Regions from separate parts of the Dietzia sp. PP-33 genome, predicted to be linked through region 1. Evidence: riboswitches for the same ligand, from Rfam matches in the RefSeq annotation. Region 1 holds a riboswitch; each other region holds the start of a gene.
The links. A riboswitch is a leader RNA that binds a small molecule or an ion and turns the genes downstream of it on or off. The one in region 1 is predicted to bind cobalamin.

Region 1 (3,350 bases):
AGTTCTACTCCTCCGTGGTGGCGCTGAAGATCGACGCCGAGGTGCTCGAGGCGAGGGTGTGCGGTGACGACCTGCTGTTCAACTTCGAGATCACCACCCACTTCGACGCCGACTCCAAGGCGACGATCAACGTGTGGGACCTCATGACCCACGACGAGCAGGGCAAGGTCCGCGCGATGCGCGCCTACTGGACCCCGGAGAACATGCGCTGACCCCGGGGCTGGCCCGGGCCGCCTACGAGCCGCTCTGGCTCCCGGCGCCCTGGGGCACGTTCTCCGACGGCTGCACCACCACGAGGCCCTGGCCGCCGAACGCCAGCTGGAACGTCTCGCCGCTACCGCCACGGATCATGGACTTGATGCCACCGGTGTCGACCTTCACGTCCATCGTCACCCCGGCCGTCCACAGGACCACGGCCTGAGCGTCGGCGAAGGTCGGCGCGGAGGCCACGTCGAGTGCGACCGGCTGGCCCTTGCTGGTCACTGCCACGAACCCGGTTCCGCGCAGGGAGACGTTGTACAGACCGCCCGTCATCAGGGCGCTCTTCGCGGCGATGCGGTGGATGTCCCACTGGATCCCTTCGGAGAACGCCAGGACGCTGGCCCCGTTGACCGAGATCATGTCGTTCTCCAGGTAGAGCACCTGGATCTCCGAGGCCTGGTCGGCCAGGAACAGCTCGCCCTGCCCGGTGCACCGCATCAGAGGGACGCCCTCCCCGGTCGCGGCGGACTTGAACATCTTCCCGATGCCGCCGCTACCGGCGTTCTCGAATCCGATCCGTCCCTGGTAGGCCACCATCGACCCGGTGCGGGCCATGACGGTCTGGTCGCGGACCGTCACCTTGAGCAGCTTGGAGTTCTGCAGGGCGAACGGGCGGTCGGTCTGGGTCTCGCGCGCGGTCTGGAAGAGGTCCCCGTGGATCATGAGGCAGACGCTACGCCTGCTGCACTAATCTGAGGCCATGATCACCGCCATCGTCTTTGTCCACGCCGAGACGGCGCGCATCCCCGAGGTCGCCGAGTCGATCGCCGAGATCGACGGGGTCTCCGAGGTCTACTCGGTCACCGGCACCATCGACCTCATCGTGCTGGTGCGGGCCCGCCGGAACGAGGAGGTGGCCGAGATCGTCTCGGACCGTCTGAACAAGGTGCCGGGCGTGGTGGACACCGAGACGCACATCGCGTTCCGGGCGCTGTCCAAGCACGACCTCGAGGCGGCGTTCTCCCTGGGGTACGACGAGTAGGCACCGGCCTGGTGTCCCGGGTGCCCCCGGTGTCCCCCGTGCGCCGGTGTTCCAGGGAGGTGCCGCCACGGCCTGCGCCACGGATGTGCATACTGACACCACGACTAGCTGAACTCTCGGAAACGCAGGGGAAGACCGGTGGGAATCCGGCGCTGACCCGCAACGGTGTGTCGTCACCCTGGTGACGACGAGCCCGATTACCTGCCCGGGGATTCGCGACTCCACGTCAATCGCCGCGGTCTGCGATCCGGAGTCCTGCACGGTCGGCGACCGTCGTCGACGGTCGCCCACCTGCGGGTCTCGTGTGTTCGCGGGCACACGACACGATCCGAGGTCTGATCATGTTCCGTCGCCAGTCCAGGTCCACCATCGCGCTCGCCGCGCTCCTCGCCACAGGGGTCCTCGCCGCCGGCTGCTCCCGCGGCGAGGCGCAGGAGAGCACCGCCACCGGGGAGGCGTTCGCCGAACCGGTCACCATCAGCAACTGTGATCGGGACACGACCTACGAGGCGCCACCCCAGCGCATCGTCACCATGAACGCCCACGTCACGGAGACCCTCGTCCAGATGGGTGCGGGAGACCGGATCGTCGGCCGGGGATACGACGACCGTGAGGACGTCCTCCCGGAGGTCGCCGAGGAGCTCGAGGCGATACCCGGGCTGGCCGAGGAGTATCCCACCTGGGAGCAGATCGTCGATCTGGAACCGGATCTGGTGGTGGCCGGCATGCGCAGCGCGTTCGACGAGAAGGAGGGCCGTAGCCGAGACGCCCTGGAAGCCGCGGGCATCGACACCTTCCTGTTCTCCGAGTACTGCGGCGAGGGCTTCCCCGACGTCAGCATGCTCGAGACGGACTTCTCGCAACTCGGTCGCGTCCTCGACCTGGAGGACGGTGCCCGGGCGCTCACCGACGGGATCGTCGACCAGATCGAGGCGGTCCGTGCCACGCTGGACGAGGCCGGCATCCCGGGGACGCCCACGTTCTTCTACGACAGCGGCGAGGCGGAACCGATGACGATCGGTGGCGTCGGCATCGGCCAGCTGATCGGCGAGTACGCCGGAGCGGACAACATCTTCACCGAGGGCGAGCGCCCCTACCTCAAGACGACGTGGGAGATCCTCGGCGAACGCCGGCCCGAGGCGATCGTGGTGCTCGACTACGGCGCCACCAGTGCCGAGGACAAGATCGCCTACCTGCGCAACCAGCCCATCATGTCCACCACACCGGCGATCAGGCAGGACCGCATCGTGGTGGTGCCCCTCGCCGACTTCTTCGAGAGTTCCCGGATGGCGACCTCGGTCGAGACCATCGCCCGCGAGCTCTACCCCGCCGCGTTCGGGGGCTGACATGGCGACGGTCGTCCACGACGGTTCCCGTCGGGTGCGCGACGACGCGCCACACGGTCCACCGGCCCGGCCCCGCCCCCCGGCCCGGCGCCACGTCAGGCGGCCGCTGGGCGTCATCCTCATGCCGCTGCTGGCGCTCCTCGCCCTCTCGGTGGCGGCGGGGGTCTCGCTGGGGTCGGTGTCGATCCCCCTGGGGGACGTCTGGGCGATCGTCGCCCACCGTCTGGCCCCGGGGTCGTTCACGCCGTGGTGGTCGGACGCGCGCGAGGCGATCGTGATCGAGTCCCGGCTCCCGCGCGCCCTGATGGCGGCCGCGGTGGGCGCATCCCTCGCGGTGGCCGGTGGCGTCGCCCAGGCGGTGACGCGCAACCCCCTGGCCGACCCGTACCTGTTGGGGGTGTCGTCCGGGGCCGGCTTCGGTGTCGTCCTGCTCACCGTCCTGGGCGTGGGTGCCGGGGTGTGGGGCGTGTTCACCCTCCCGATGGCCGCCTTCCTCGGTGCCCTCCTGCCGCTCGCCGGGGTCATCCTGGTGGCGCGACGCGCGCACGACACCACCGCCATCGTGCTGGTGGGTGCGGCCCTGACGATGGTGTTCTCGGCACTCAACACCTTCACGTTGCTGGTGCTGGGCGACGACCACCAACTGGGCACCGTCATGCGCTGGCTCGCCGGCGGGTTCGGTGACGCGGGGTGGACCATGCTGCTCGCCCCGGTCACCATCCTCGCCGTTGCCGGGACCGTCGTGATGGTGTCCGGCCGCC
Region 2 (3,350 bases), on a different contig from region 1:
CGGCAGTGGTCGAGCACGCCGTCGTCCAGATAGGTGCCCGCGTACAGGCAGACGTCGGCTGCAGCCAGTGCGGCGGCCGCACGCAGCGTGAGCAGGTCGGCGGCGCCGGGGCCGGCCCCGACGAAGTGAACGGTCACGAGGTCTCCCCTGTCTCCCAAGAATCAGCCGCCGCGGCGGAATCAGTCGCAGCGGCAGAATCCGCCATAACAGCGAAGGGCTTGACCGCGCACCACTGCACCACGGCCCGCGCCGGAGCCCAGCCGGTGAACGTGCCGATCGAGTCGGCGTGTTCCACGTGGAACCGCGCGAGCTCGCCGCCGAACTCCGCGCGGGCATCGATGAGCACCCGCTCTGTCTCGATCGTCACCGCGTGGGCGACCAGCCTGCCGCCGGGGCGCAGCGCCTCCCAGCACTGCCGCAGCAGCCCGGGAGCGGTGCCGCCTCCGCCCACGAACACCGCATCGGGCCGCGGCAGCCCCTCGAGAACCTGCGGCGCCCGGCCGCGGACGACCTCCAGCGACGGAACCCCCAGGCGTGCGGCGTTGCGCTCCACGCGCGCCGCCCTCTCGGGATCGGCCTCTACAGACACTGTGCGACAGGACTGGTGGGCGCGCATCCACTCGATGCCCACCGATCCGGCGCCGGCGCCCACGTCCCACAAGAGCTCCCCTGGAGTGGGGGCGAGCCGCGAGAGGGCCGAGGCGCGCAGGTCGCGGCGGGTGAGCTGGCCGTCGTTCTCGAAGGCGTCGTCGGGCAGCCCGGGAACGAGTCCGAGCGGAAGCGCAGCGGGACCGGCCACGCACTCGACGGCCAGCACGTGCAGCTGGGGCGCCTCCTCCCCGGCCGGCCACTCGTCGGCGCGGCAGCACACACGTGCCTCGGCAGGGCTCCCCAGGTCGGCGAGCACGGTCAGCGCGCTCGCGCCGAAACCCGCACCGGTCAGCATCGCGGCGACGTGCCCAGGAGTGTGCCGGTCGGCGCTCAACACCAACAGCCGCCGCCCCGGCGCCAGGTCACGGGGAAGCTCGCGGTGGTCGCGCAGCACCGCCACCGTCTCGGCCGGCCACCGCATCCGGGCGCGGGCCAAGGAGACCGACGACACCGCCGGCAGCACCTCCACAGAATCCGGGCCGAGCAGGTCGATCAACGTCGTGGCCACCCCGGACACCAGCGGGTCACCCGAGGCCAGGGCCACGATCGACCGCCCGTCGTAGCGCTCCACCAGATCAGGTAGCCCCGAGCGCATCGGCCGCGGCCACGGCTCTCGCTCGGCCGTCGCCTCGGCCGGAACCATCGCCAGGTGACGCTCCCCGCCGAGCAGGACGTCGGCGCCCAGGACGGCGCGGCGGCGGGCCTCGTCGAGGCCGGCCCAGCCGTCACCGCCGATCCCCACCACGACCACCTGTGCGTTCATGACGCGGAACCCTACCGCCCGGCCCGGCCGCCCGGACCGCGTGGACGCTGGGTAGCCTCGGCCAGGAGAAACAACTACACCCAACAGCACGAGGTGCCCCACGACCGCTCCGGCGGCCGCGGGGAGAATCAGGGAAGCCGGTGAAATTCCGGCACAGGGCCCGCTACGGTAACCCGGCCTTTCGGGCGATCGCGTCCAGCGCGAACGCCCGAGATGAGCCGGGAAGTCCGGAGACCGGCCTCGCGCTGACCAGCCTGGCAGACGAGAGCGGGAGCCCCCATGCCACAGCACTACCCCTTCAGCGCTGTCGTCGGTTCCGACGACATGGCGCTGGCCCTTCTCCTCAACGCGGTCTCGCCATCGGTGGGCGGCGTCCTGATCCGCGGAGAGAAGGGCACCGCCAAGTCCACGATGGTCCGCGCCCTCGCCGGAATCCTGCCGCAGATCGAGGTCGTGGCCGGCGACAGGTTCTCCAGCGCCCCGGCCGACCGCGGCACCGACACCCCCGACGGGCCCATTCCCCACGACGCGCCGACCGAGCACCGGCCGGTCCGGCTGGTGGAGCTGCCGATCGGCGCGACCGAGGACCGCATCGCCGGATCGCTGCACCTGGAGAAGGCCCTGAGCGAGGGTGTCACCGCGTTCGAGCCCGGCCTGCTGGCCCGCGCGCACCGCGGACTGCTCTACGTGGACGAGGTCAACCTGCTCCACGACCACGTGGTGGACCAGCTCCTCGACGCCGCCGCGATGGGACGGGTCACCGTCGAGCGGGACGGGGTGTCGGTGGAGCACGCCGCCCGCTTCGTCCTGATCGGCACCATGAACCCCGAGGAGGGCGAGCTCCGGCCCCAGCTGCTCGACCGCTTCGGGCTCACCGTCGAGGTGTCCGCCCCGCGCGAGGCGGCGCTGCGGGCCGAGGTGATCCGCCGCCGGGTCGCCTTCGACTCCCACCCGGAGGGCTTCTCCGCCACCTTCGCGGCCGACGAACTCGCCCTGCGCGAACGGATCGTCGCCGCACGGGAGCGCGTGGACGCCGTCGAGCTGACCGACTGGGCGCTGACCAAGATCGCGACCGTCTGCGCGGGCTTCGACGTCGACGGCATGCGCGCGGACATCGTCACCGCGCGCACGGCCGCCGCCCACGCCGCCTGGCAGGGCCGGACCCGGATCACCCGCGCCGACATCCGCGTCGCCGCGCGGATGGCGCTCCCCCACCGCCGGCGCCGCGCACCGTTCGACGCCCCCGGACTCGACGAGGACCTCCTCGACCGCCTCCTCGGAGACGACGACGAGCCCGATCCGCGGGACGACGGCCCCGGGACTGACGGCCCGGGCGATGACGACAAGAACGACGACAACGCGAGCGACGCCACGACCGGCCCGCAGGACGGCGACTCAGGCGCATCAGCCGAGGACACCGGCGACGCCGGAGACTCCGACGCCCAGCAGCCCCCCGCCGGGGAGAACTCCCCGGCGTCCGCAGAGCAGTCTGACCAGCACCCGGACACCGGGCCGGACTCCGAGCAGAATTCCAGCGACGACGGCCGGGTGCAAGAGCAGGGCGATCGCACCGACCCCGGCGACCCGCGACCCGAGGGCGACGGGGCCGAGCAGAACAGCCGACCGGGCGGCGCGGCGACCGAGCCGGGGACGGTCACGGCGGCCTCGGCGCCCTACCGCACGCGGCTGCTGACCGTCACCGGGACCGGCAACGGCGTCTCCGGTCGCCGGTCCCGGGCCATCACCAGCACCGGCCGGCGCACGGGCTCGGCCGGCTTCACCGGCTCCGACGTGCACCTGCCCGCCACCATCCGCGCCGCCGCGCCCCAGCAGGCCGCGCGTGGGCGCAACTCGGGCCGCGACGGCGGGCGACTGCTCCTGTCCGCCCGCGACCTGCGCTCGGCGGTCCGCGAGGGGCGGGAGGCCAACCTGGTGC
Region 3 (3,350 bases), on a different contig from region 1:
CGGAGGCGATCATCGCCGCGAGGGGCTCCGGCTGGAGGAAACGCTCGGGCATGATCAGCGACGCGCCCACCATGAAGGCCGCGTACGGCAGCCCCCACGACATGGCGTGGAACATCGGCACGATCGCCAGCACGTTGTCGTCAAGCGAGATGTCCATGCCGTCGGACATGCACACCTGCATCGAGTGGAGGTAGATCGACCGGTGCGAGTAGACGACGCCCTTCGGGTCGCCGGTGGTGCCCGAGGTGTAGGCCATCGCGGCGCCGGAGTTCTCGTCGACCTCCGGCCAATCGAACTCGGTGGACTGGGCGGCAAGGAGCGCGTCGTAGTCGTGCACCCGGACGCCCTCGGGAGCCTCGAGGTTCGCGGCGCCCCCACCGGTGACGATCACGTGCTCGACCGTCGAGAACCGGGGCAGGAGCGGCTGCAGGAGCGGGATCAGGCTCGGGTCGACGATCACGACCTTGTCCTCTGCGTGGTTGGCCACGAACTCGAGCTGGTCCGGGAACAGCCGGATGTTCAGCGGATGCAGCACGGCGCCCATGGACGGGATCGCGAGGTAGGCCTCCAAGTGCTCGGAGTTGTTCCACTGGAATGTGGCGACCCGCTGGTCACCGTCGACCCCCAGGGAACGCAGCGCGTTGGCCAGCTGCGCGGCGTGCTTGCCCAGATCGCCGTAGGTGATCTTCCGTGGTCCCTGATCGGTCCAGGTGGTGACGACCGCATCGGAGTGGACGGTCGCACCGAACTGCAGGATCGTGCTGATGTTCAACTGCTCCGGCATCATCGTGCTCTTAATGAGGGGCTCCTTGATCGAGGGGTGGCGTCTGTCACTCTCGTGTCGAGACTACCTGACGTCCATGACGTCCATGACGTCCTTGGGCCGTGTGGGCGATCACCCGTCGAGGTCGTCGAAGACGGTCTGGACGGTCCTCATCGCCGCGAGGGCCGCCGGCGCGCCGCAGTACCCCGAGGCGTGGATGACCGCCTCGGTGATCTCCTCGCGGGCCAACCCGTTGGTCAGCCCGCCGCGTACATGCCCCGCCGGCTCGGCGTCCGCGCGCAGTGCCACGAGCATCCCGATATTGAGCAGGCTGCGATCCCGTCGGTCCAACCCGGGCCGGTTCCAGATGTTGCCCCACACGTTCTCTGCGACCACGTGCTGGATCGCCTCCGACGCCGTCCCGGCCGCCCGATCCATGGCACGGTCGACGAAGGCGTCGCTCATCACCTCGCGCCGGGTCGCGAAACCCTGCTCGCGCAGATCCCCGGCCGAAGGCCCCTCGCCTGCAGAATTCGTCGTCGCAGTCATCTCCACGGTCCTCTCCCACTGCCGACAGGTCTCGGTAACCATCCTCCCCGGACCGACTCCATCGCCTCCGCGTGCCCTCACCCCACCTCGGTCAGACGCGGGGGCGGCTCGGACAGGGGCGGCAGCGGAGGCGCAGGATGGGCGGACGCGGCGACGGGTGGGATACCCTCGACGGGTCCGGCCAACAGCGTCGGACCCCCCGCGGCAACTCGGCGGAAGTCGGTGCGAATCCGACGCTGTCCCGCAACTGTGATCCCGTCTCGGGCGGGCGAGCCAGATCGGCCGGTACCGCGGCAGCCGTACGTACTGACCTCGGACGAAGGACGGTCGCGTGCAGCGGCCCCGGCCGCGGCCCGAGCTGTTTTCGTCCTCCGAACCACGGAGGATGCCATGCCCCACCCGACCGACCTCGGCCACTCCCCGGCTCGCCGGGCCCGCCGGTCCCGCACACTGCTGGTCGCCCTCCTGGCCGCCCCGGCGCTGGTCGCCACCGCGTGCAGCGGGTCCGCCGGCGACGAGCCGGCCCCGGCCGACCAGACCTCCGCCGCGGCGGACGAGCCACAGGCGATCGTGTCTCTGGCCCCCACCACCACCGAGATGCTCTACGCCGTCGGCGCCGGGGACAGCGTCGTGGCGGTCGACGAGCGCTCCGATTTCCCCTCCGACGCCCCGGCCACCGACCTGTCCGGCTACACGCCCAACCTCGAGGCGATCCTGGGGTACGCGCCGGACCTCGTGGTGCTCACCGACGACACCGGGGACATCGTGGCCGGCCTCGAACGCTCCGGCGTCGAGGTGCTGCAGCTGCCCGCCGCGCAGACCCTCGACGACACCTACACCCAGCTCGAGCAGGTCGGGGCCGCCACCGGGCACATCGGCGAGGCCGTCGAACTCGTGTCGCGGATGCGAGGCGAGATCGACGGGATCGTCGCCTCGGTGCCGGAGCGCGAGACCCCGCTGACGTACTTCCACGAGCTCGACGACACCTACTACACCGTCACCGACGACACCTACGTCGGCGAGATCTACTCCATGCTGGGCCTGACCTCCATCGCCACCGGTGACAACCCCTACCCGCAACTGTCCGAGGAACTCATCCTCGAGGCCGACCCGGACCTCGTGTTCCTCGCCGACGGCCAGTGCTGCGGCGTCACCCCGGAGGTCGTGGCCGAGCGGCCCGGGTGGGACGGGCTCACCGCCGTGCGCGAGGGCAGCGTTCACGTGGTCGACGAGGACCTGTCCAGCCGGTGGGGCCCGCGCGTGGTCGACTTCATGCGCGAGGTCGCCGCGATCGTGGCAGCAGTGCCCGATGCAGTGTCCGATACCACGCGGACCCCCGCGAACCAGCCCGGCTCGTGACCCACCCGTCGCCCCGCCACGCCCTGGTGCTGGGCGGGGCGACGCTGCTGCTGGCCGCGGCGGTCCTGCTCGGCACCCTCATCGGACCGGCCGGCCTCACCCCGGGCGGCGTGGTGCTCGAACTGGTGGGCCGGCTGCCGCTCGTCGACATCGACTCCGGGTTCACCGGGCGTCAGCAGGTCATCCTGTGGGAGATCCGCATCCCACGCGTGGTGCTGGGTGCGATCGTCGGCGCGATGCTCGCGATCGCCGGGGCCACCTACCAGGGCGTGTTCCGCAACCCGCTCGCCGACCCGTACCTGCTGGGGGTGTCCAGCGGGGCGGGTCTGGGCGCCACCCTGGCGATCGTGGTGGGCGGCGCGATGGGCTCGGCGATGGTGCCACCCGCCGCGTTCGCCGGCGGCATGATCGCGGTGCTCGCCACCTACACCCTGGGCCGCAGTGTCGGCGGCGGACGCAGTGAGGTCGTCATCATCCTCGCGGGCGTCGCGGTGGCGGCGTTCGCCAGCGCCATCCAGACGTTCTTCATGCAGCGCCACGACGAGACCCTGCGGCAGGTGTACTCCTGGATGCTCGGCCGCCTCACGACCAGCGGCTGGGCCGACGTGCAGACCGTGCTGCCGTACGTGATCGTGTCGGTGGCCGTGATCGCCCTGTTCCGTCGCACCCTCGACGTGAT
Region 4 (3,350 bases), on a different contig from region 1:
ATCTGGACGTCCTTGATCTCGCACAGCCAGCCGTCGACGTGCAGCAGGAAGTCGTCGAACTCCTCGTCCCCGGGCTGCTGCTCCAGGCCCAGGTCCTCGTGCATGTGCGCGGACCGCATGAGGGTCCAGATCTGCGCGCGGATGGCCGGCAGCTTGGCCGGGTCCATCGAGGCGATGTTGCCGTACTCGTCCAGCAGCTGCTCCAGGCGGGCGACGTCTCCGTAGGACTCCGCCCGGGCCATCGGCGGCACCAGGTGGTCGACGATCGTGGCGTGGGCGCGGCGCTTGGCCTGCGCGCCCTCACCGGGGTCGTTGACGAGGAACGGGTAGATCAGCGGCAGGTCGGCGATCGCGGCGTCGGTCGCACACGCCGCCGACAGCGCGGCGTTCTTGCCCGGGAGCCACTCGAGCGAGCCGTGTTTGCCCAGGTGGACCAGCGCGTGCGCGCCGAAACCGTGCGCCAGCCACCGGTAGGCGGCCAGGTAGTGGTGAGACGGGGCCAGCTCAGGATCGTGATAGATCGCCACCGGGTTCTCCCCGAACCCGCGCGGCGGCTGGATCAATAGGACGACATTGCCCGCCTGGATGGTGGCCAGGACGATCTCACCGGCGTCGTTGACGAACAGCCGGCCGGGAGCCGGGCCCCACGCCTCGATCATCTCCGCGCGCAGCGACTCGGGCAGGTCCGCCGTCCACCTCAGGTAGTCGTCGGTGCTGATCCGCACGTGGCTGTCGGTGAGCTGGGCGTCAGTCAGCCACTCCTCGTCCTGCCCACCTGCGGCGATCAGCGCGTGGATCAGCGCGTCTCCGGCGGCGGTGTCATCAGGCAGCTCCTCGGTGCGCTCGAGGAAGCGTGCGATGGGCCCGTCGGCCGGCCCCAGGTCGTACCCCTCGTCGCGCATCCGTCGCATCAACCGGATGGTCGAGACCGGGGTGTCGAGCCCGACCGCGTTGCCGATCCGGGAGTGCTTGGTCGGGTACGCCGAGAGCACCAGGGCGATCCGGCGGTCGGCAGCGGGCACGTGGCGCAGGCGTGCGTGCGAGACCGCGATCCCCGCCACGCGGGCGCAGCGTTCGGGATCGGCGACGTACCGGGGCAGCCCGTCGGCGTCGATCTCCTTGAAGGAGAACGGCACGGTGATGATCCGGCCGTCGAACTCCGGGATGGCGATCTGGTTGGCCGAGTCCAGCGGGTTGACGCCGTCGTCGGAGGCCTCCCAGTCCTCCCGGCTCCACGTCAGGCACAGGCCCTGCAGGACCGGGATGTCGAGCGCGGCGATGCGTTCGACGTCCCAGGTCTCGTCCTCGCCACCCGCGCTCACCGCTCCGGGCGTGGTGCCGCCGGCGGCCAGGACGGTGACGACCAGTGCGTCGAGCGAACCGAGCGCCTCGAACAACTCGTCGGGGGCCGAGCGCAGGGACCCGGCGAACACCGGCACGCCCACGGCCTGCCCGGTGGCGTCGATCGCGTCCGCGAGCGCGTGCGCGAACTCGGAGTTCCCGCTGACCTCGTGGGCCCGGTAGTAGAGCACCCCGACGCGGGGGACGCCCCGCGACTGGTCCACCCGGGGGCCACCCCGCGACTGGTCGATTCCGCTCACGTTCTCCCAGGTCGCGTTCCGGGAATCGCGTCGTTCGTGACCACTCGCCGGGTAGTCGGCGACCGGACGCGGCGGCATCCCCCACACCGGGACGCTCTCCGGGGGTTCGAAGCCGGCTCCGGTGAGCAGCACCGTGTCCGAGAGGAAGGCGTGGAGCTGGGCGAGATTCCGCTCCCCGCCCTCCGCGAGGTAGCGGTGTGCCTCGGCCGCGATGCCGATCGGCACCGTGGACAGTTCCATCAGGTCGGCGTCCGGGGCCTGCTCGCCGCCGAGGACCACCACCGGCCGCCCCGAGGCCAGGACCGCGGCGAATCCGGGCTCCCACGACCGCCGCGAGCCGAGGATCCGCACCACCACCAGGTCGGCGCCGGCGAGCAGACCGGGCAGCTCCGCCTCCACGTCGATCCGAGACGGGTTGCCGAGCGTCCACCTCGCCCGCGAGGCACGCGCCGAGAGCAGGTCCGTGTCGGAGGTGGACAGCAGGGTGATGCGTGGTGCCTGGTGTGGTGCCGTGTCATTCGATGGTGCCGAGGCGTCGTCAGGGGACGCCGAACGCCGGTCATGGCGCATGTTCTTCTCCAAACCCTCGTGGAACATGTCGCCGTGGCCGGTCTCCTGGCTTTCGCATCGACGCCGTGCGACCGACCTTCCCGGATCCTGGAGGATCCAGTGGTCTCCGCCCCACTCGGGGACGGACGAGGGTCGCATGGCTCCGCGACTACAGTGGCGAGGGCCGCGCCGGCTTTTCCTCCGGCTTCCCGAGCACCACGGCACCGGCGAGCCTATCCGGCCCCGGTCCCCCACGGGTGCCCGGCCGTCGGAGCGGAGTGGTCGGCGTCGCTCGTCCGGCTAGGGGAAGGCCACGACCGCCAGGTTGAGCGGCATCTGGTCGGTCCGCGCCTCCCGCTGCTGCGGACCCTCCGGCAGGAAGGTGCCGGCCAGATAGTCGTCTGCATCGGCTATCCGCTGCGGTGGGACCTGCCCCTGGTAGTCGAAACTCCTGAATTCGTAGGGCAACGCATCCGCCTCGAGCAGGCTCGGCCCGTCCATCAGTTGGAAATGCAGGTGCGACGCGTTGGCGTTGCCGGTGTTCCCGAGCTCGCCGATCACCTGCCCCTCGGTCACCGTGTCGCCCGGTTCGACAGTGATCGACCCCGCGATCAGGTGTGCGTACATCGCGTAGACCCCGCCGCCGAGATCGAGCACGACGTGGTTGCCGTCCACGTTCTCGACGGTCAGCTCCGCCGCCAACTCGGGGTCGCTGGCGGGCAGGACACCCGGTGCATTGGCCTCCATACCGTCGAGGACAGAGACCACCGTGGCGTCGGCGACGGCGAGGATCTCGGCCCCGTAGTCGACATAGCTCTCGTTGCGGGTCCTGTCCCCGGAGTAGAACTCGCCGCTGTCGTTGGTGCGCTTGAAGTCGATGGCGAAGCGCTGACTGTTGTTCAGCTTCCCGTTGAGCGACATCACCGAACTGCGATGCGGGAAACCCGGCTCGCAACACCCGTTGAGGGCGACCCAGTTGTCGCCGCGTAGCGGTGGCGAGACGACCGGCACGGTCTGCGTGGAGAAGGCGACCGGCGTGGCCAGGTAGTCGATGGGCCCCGGCTCGCCGAAGGCCGGCGAGGCGGCACCGGTCCCGTAGACGTGGTGCAACACCGCTTCGGGGGCCTGGTCGAGGGAGTCCAGCGCGAAGTCGATGAACACCACGCGGCTCTCCTGGGGTGGGATCTCGGCGCTGTCGAT

Region 2: linked by a shared signal. The riboswitch ahead of NJE57_RS13750 (VWA domain-containing protein) and the one ahead of NJE57_RS11570 (ABC transporter substrate-binding protein) in region 1 are both predicted to bind cobalamin.
Region 3: linked by a shared signal. The riboswitch ahead of NJE57_RS15450 (ABC transporter substrate-binding protein) and the one ahead of NJE57_RS11570 (ABC transporter substrate-binding protein) in region 1 are both predicted to bind cobalamin.
Region 4: linked by a shared signal. The riboswitch ahead of cobN (cobaltochelatase subunit CobN) and the one ahead of NJE57_RS11570 (ABC transporter substrate-binding protein) in region 1 are both predicted to bind cobalamin.

Annotation. Positions count from the first base shown of each region.
Region 1 is NZ_JAMYEI010000006.1:57,609-60,958, reverse strand. It holds gene NJE57_RS11585 (nuclear transport factor 2 family protein) at 1-212, shown strand, start outside; gene NJE57_RS11580 (AIM24 family protein) at 235-924, opposite strand; gene NJE57_RS11575 (Lrp/AsnC ligand binding domain-containing protein) at 962-1,243, shown strand; cobalamin riboswitch at 1,332-1,467, shown strand; gene NJE57_RS11570 (ABC transporter substrate-binding protein) at 1,585-2,589, shown strand; gene NJE57_RS11565 (FecCD family ABC transporter permease) at 2,591-3,350, shown strand, end outside.
Region 2 is NZ_JAMYEI010000007.1:244,191-247,540, forward strand. It holds gene NJE57_RS13740 (cobalt-precorrin-4/precorrin-4 C(11)-methyltransferase) at 1-137, opposite strand, end outside; gene cbiE (precorrin-6y C5,15-methyltransferase (decarboxylating) subunit CbiE) at 134-1,414, opposite strand; cobalamin riboswitch at 1,489-1,672, shown strand; gene NJE57_RS13750 (VWA domain-containing protein) at 1,694-3,350, shown strand, end outside.
Region 3 is NZ_JAMYEI010000009.1:44,369-47,718, forward strand. It holds gene NJE57_RS15440 (long-chain fatty acid--CoA ligase) at 1-799, opposite strand, end outside; gene NJE57_RS15445 (carboxymuconolactone decarboxylase family protein) at 896-1,312, opposite strand; cobalamin riboswitch at 1,469-1,614, shown strand; gene NJE57_RS15450 (ABC transporter substrate-binding protein) at 1,703-2,671, shown strand; gene NJE57_RS15455 (iron ABC transporter permease) at 2,668-3,350, shown strand, end outside.
Region 4 is NZ_JAMYEI010000007.1:211,070-214,419, forward strand. It holds gene cobN (cobaltochelatase subunit CobN) at 1-2,198, opposite strand, end outside; cobalamin riboswitch at 2,189-2,386, opposite strand; gene NJE57_RS13600 (M23 family metallopeptidase) at 2,451-3,350, opposite strand, start outside.